Regions from separate parts of the Fundicoccus sp. Sow4_F4 genome, predicted to be linked through region 1. Evidence: riboswitches for the same ligand, from Rfam matches in the RefSeq annotation. Region 1 holds a riboswitch; the other holds the start of a gene.
The links. Region 1 has a riboswitch for S-adenosylmethionine ahead of ACTQ5J_RS08740 (hypothetical protein). Riboswitches for the same ligand answer to the same signal wherever they lie in the genome.

Region 2: it holds a riboswitch for S-adenosylmethionine, as region 1 does, so the genes downstream of both, metK (methionine adenosyltransferase) here and ACTQ5J_RS08740 (hypothetical protein) in region 1, are expected to answer to the same signal.

Annotation. Positions count from the first base shown of each region.
Region 1 covers NZ_JBQKLQ010000005.1:100,383-102,570, reverse strand. Annotated here, with positions in the region: gene ACTQ5J_RS08755 (ribonucleotide-diphosphate reductase subunit beta) at 1-22, shown strand, start outside; gene ACTQ5J_RS08750 (sugar-transfer associated ATP-grasp domain-containing protein) at 40-759, shown strand; gene ACTQ5J_RS08745 (hypothetical protein) at 938-1,078, shown strand; gene ACTQ5J_RS08740 (hypothetical protein) at 1,135-1,434, opposite strand; SAM riboswitch class I at 1,502-1,600, opposite strand; gene zwf (glucose-6-phosphate dehydrogenase) at 1,875-2,188, shown strand, end outside.
Region 2 covers NZ_JBQKLQ010000001.1:908,510-910,697, forward strand. Annotated here, with positions in the region: gene ACTQ5J_RS04075 (tRNA (mnm(5)s(2)U34)-methyltransferase) at 1-192, shown strand, start outside; gene metK (methionine adenosyltransferase) at 245-1,432, opposite strand; SMK box riboswitch at 1,430-1,521, opposite strand; gene ACTQ5J_RS04085 (hypothetical protein) at 1,615-2,188, shown strand, end outside.

The sequences.
Region 1 (2,188 bases):
TGAGAAGAGATCGGTCAACTAATTTCTCGAAACGAAGAGTTGCAAGATTCAGAGGGCTTGTTGACTTATTTGACCACGCATCCCAACGTGAAACTGGTCATCAAGCCAATTGACGGTGCTGAAGGCCGGGGTGTTTCAGTTGTTTATTGGGCCGATGGACAAATTCATAGAAATAGCCAAAATATGACTCCTCCGATGTTTTTAGACTATCTCGATAATTTGGATGATTACTTTATCTCAGAATTTATTCAACAAGGAGAATTTGCTCAAGCATTATTTCCTGAGACGTTAAATACGATTCGAATGCTTACGATGATTGATCCGTTTACTCAGAAGGCATTTATTGCTGCTTCGGTCTTCCGAGTTGGAACCAGTCTATCGATGCCGACGGACAATTTCCGGAGAAGAGGCTTAAGTCTCTCTATTGCCTTTGACACGGGACAATTAGGTAAAGCCGCCGTGATTCCTCATCAAGGAGTTATTAACTGGTATGAAAAACATCCCGATACAGGGATGCAATTGACTGGACAGTCAGTGCCACATTGGCCAGAAATAAAAACTAAGATGCTGTCTGTTGCCAATCATGTTTACGAAATGAAGCAAATTAAATATGTAGGCTGGGATGTAGTCGTAACGAATTCTGGCATTTGCTTATTAGAAGGAAATAGTGAACCAGGAGTTAGTTTACATCAAGTGCATCAGCCAATCCTTGCGAATCCGAAAGCTAAGGCTTTTTACCACTATCATAAAGTGCTTTAAGACTCCATTACTAGGAAAGATGTTAGAAAAACGACAATTTCAAGCAATTTGGACAGAATACTTCTATTAGTATAATTAGAAGTAGATAAAAAAAGCATACTCCTTCGCTTTTTAATGGATGTGAGGTGTTGGTTGTGAAAAAAATAAAAACAAGAACAAAGATTCTGTAGTAATTCAGATGACGCTTGAGGAGCATTATGGCTTTGAATTTATTGCGGGACTTACCTCAAGTGGTCTTCCTTATGGAACTACGCTGGAAGAAGCAGCAGAATGGGCTGACATTGAACCCAATCCAGAGGCCGATGATTTCCCCTTTTAATTAAAAGACGCGACAATGTGGGAAAATACACCACGTCGTCGCATTTTTTGTTTAGTCTATAGCTGACCAAAGATACTTGTTTGAATGGCATCGAGTTGTTGATGACGCGCTGCGTCCTTCAACGTTTGATCTTCCAGCATTTGGTCTAAATCTTGTTTGCATTTTAATGGAATATTCAATCGACGATTCACCACATTGGCACTTGTCACAAACTTTGGATCAATCTTTTTTAAAAGTTCTTGTACTCTGATCTCAATCGCAAAATTTAAAAACTGAACCCGTTCTGCCACATTAGAGGTTTCAAACGAAAAACGATTGAAAATCTCATGACCTTTTACATCTACAATTTTTGTCATACTAAACCACTCCTAAATTTTTTCAATAAAAAAAGCACAACTGAAAAAGTCATGCCGAAACGGTTTAGACTCATCTATCTCTTTCGAGTTGGATGTAGCACCTTGCCAAACGGTAGGTTGCTGAAGCGTCATCGGGCCAATTCCCTCTGCTTACTCTGAATAAGTTGTGTTCTTAAATTGTATGTATATTATACCATGGATTAGCGCGATTTTCAAAAGCAGGCCACTTAAAGCAAAGAACATGCTTTAGGTTTAACCAGAGCGTCTTGAGAAGCGTCAGATAGACGTGCTGTCTGCTTTCCTACTATATAATAATTTTTCCTAACAAAATAATAGACCTATTCTCCCGAAGGGGAAGGTAAGTCGGATTCTTTGACAGGCTTTTCTACTGTTACCTATACTAAAAGAGAAGATAAACAAGTGTGGAAAGGATGAAACATATGGAAAATAAACAAATTAGTGGTTTGATGGTCATTTTTGGGGCTTCCGGGGATTTGGCGGAGCGTTTTATTTATCCGGCTTTGCATCAGTTATACGTAAGAGATAAGTTGGCTGAGAAGTTTGCGATTATTGGAGCGGCGCGATCCAACTTTTCTGAGAAAGAGTTTCAGGACTATGTCAAACAAGCGGTAGAAAAGGGGCCGAATTTCACTGAGTTTGATGATGTTTTTTTAAAGTTGTGTAGCTATGAGGTGGTTGATAGTATGCAGGCGGCTGATTTTGAGACGTTAAAAGAGACAATCAATGAAGTCGT
Region 2 (2,188 bases), on a different contig from region 1:
GGAAGTCGCCTTGTCACAAAAGGCCAAATTATCATCGTGGTTTATTCTGGTCATCCAGCTGGACAAGCTGAGAAGGAATCCCTTTTTCAAGCACTGAGCACGTGGCCACAAGAAAACTTTCAAGTTTTACAATATGAATTCATCAATCAGAGAAATAATCCTCCTATGGTTATAATCATAGAGAAAAGATAATTTTCTCAATACAAAAAAGCTTTTCAGAATTAACTGAAAAGCTTTATTTTTATTAAGCATTAAAAGCAGCTTTTAATGCTTCTACTTTATCTGTACGTTCCCACGTAAATTCATGGTCTAATCGTCCAAAATGACCATAAGCAGCTGTATTTGCGTAAACTGGTTGACGTAAATTGAGCATATTAATAATACCATTTGGAGTTAACGTAAAGATTTTGCGAATTGCTGCTACTAATTCAGCTTCAGAGACTGTGCCTGTTCCAAAAGTTTCAGCGGCAATTGATAATGGTTCTGCCACACCAATTGCGTAAGATAATTGAATCTCACATCTTTTAGCTAATCCTGCTGCAACAATGTTCTTGGCAATATATCTAGCAGCATAGCTGGCAGAACGGTCAACTTTAGTTGCGTCTTTACCACTAAACGCTCCTCCACCATGTCGTGAAAAACCACCATAGGTATCCACAATGATTTTACGTCCGGTTAATCCAGAATCTCCTACTGGACCACCAATGACAAACTTACCTGTTGGGTTAATATACATAATCGTATCGTCGTCTAACCATTCGCTAGGTATAATGGGTTTAACAACATGTTCAATCACATCCGCACGTAACTGTTCTAACTCAATACCTTCATCATGTTGAGTACTGATAACAAGTGTATCTAAACGTTTAATAGATTCATCGTCATTATATTCAACAGTAATTTGTGTTTTTCCGTCTGGACCTAAGTAAGGAACAATTCCTTCTTTACGTACATCTGTTAATCGTTTAGCCAACTGGTGACTTAAAGAAATTGGTAATGGCATCATTTCCGCTGTTTCATCGTTGGCATAGCCAAACATTAACCCTTGATCGCCTGCGCCTATTTCTTTTTGAGTTACATCTGTTCCTCTAGTTTCAATAGCATCGTCCACTCCTTGGGCAATATCTGGTGATTGTTCGTCTAAAGAGACAAGCACCGCAACATTATCAGCATCGAAACCATATTTACGGCCTACATAACCAATCTCAGCGATTTTCTTTCTTACAATTTGTTGGATATCGACGTACGCTGTAGTAGTCACCTCTCCAAATACTAAAACTAACCCCGTGTTAACGGCAGTTTCACAAGCCACACGTGCAAAAGGATCTTGTTCTAGGATTGCATCTAAGATTGCGTCACTAATTTGATCGGCAATTTTATCTGGATGCCCTTCAGTTACTGACTCAGATGTAAATAGTTTTTTCTCTTTCATTTCTTTTCCCCCATATTAAATTTTGGTTACAAGGCAATTTCACTTGATAGACAAGTGAACCCTATCGGGAACTTTTGGTTGTAACGTTCTTAATTATACATTAATATAGTCAATATAGGTAGTTTTATTGAAGAAATCCTTGGTGATTTTAAACAAGGTTTCAAACGAAAGGTATAAATAGCATGAAACAATTTATTAAACTTTTACAACATCCCCTGCTTAAAATCTTATTATCACCTCTAGCCTTTATTGGATTTGGATTGATTACAGGGTTAACGATGACCAGTCAGCCCCAGTGGCTAAATATTGTGTTACTTTATCTTATCGTTGCGATGGCCCATTTAATTGATCACTTTTTCTTTTTGAAATATTCACGTAAGAGAGATGACGCGACACCGATGGTATTGCTCTACTTATGTGAAGTGGTCATGGTTGTAAGTGCAGTCATATTTTTTATGCAGCAACATATAATCATCAGTTTGTTGCTGACGATGTACTTAATTTTTATTCATCTTCAATGGTTCCCCTATAAAATGACTGGAACATTCTATCATTATTTACTTAATGTCTTTTTCCATTCTTTTATTTTAAATGTTATTGCCTTTTATACCCAGACTAATGGTATTACACCAGAAATATTAATTGCTTTAATTCCTGTTGTACTCTTTGTAGCAGGTAATCAATTGGAAACCACACGATTAAAACAATTACTGGGAAAAGCAAAGATAGCCTTTTGGTTGAAAGGCAGTACCATTC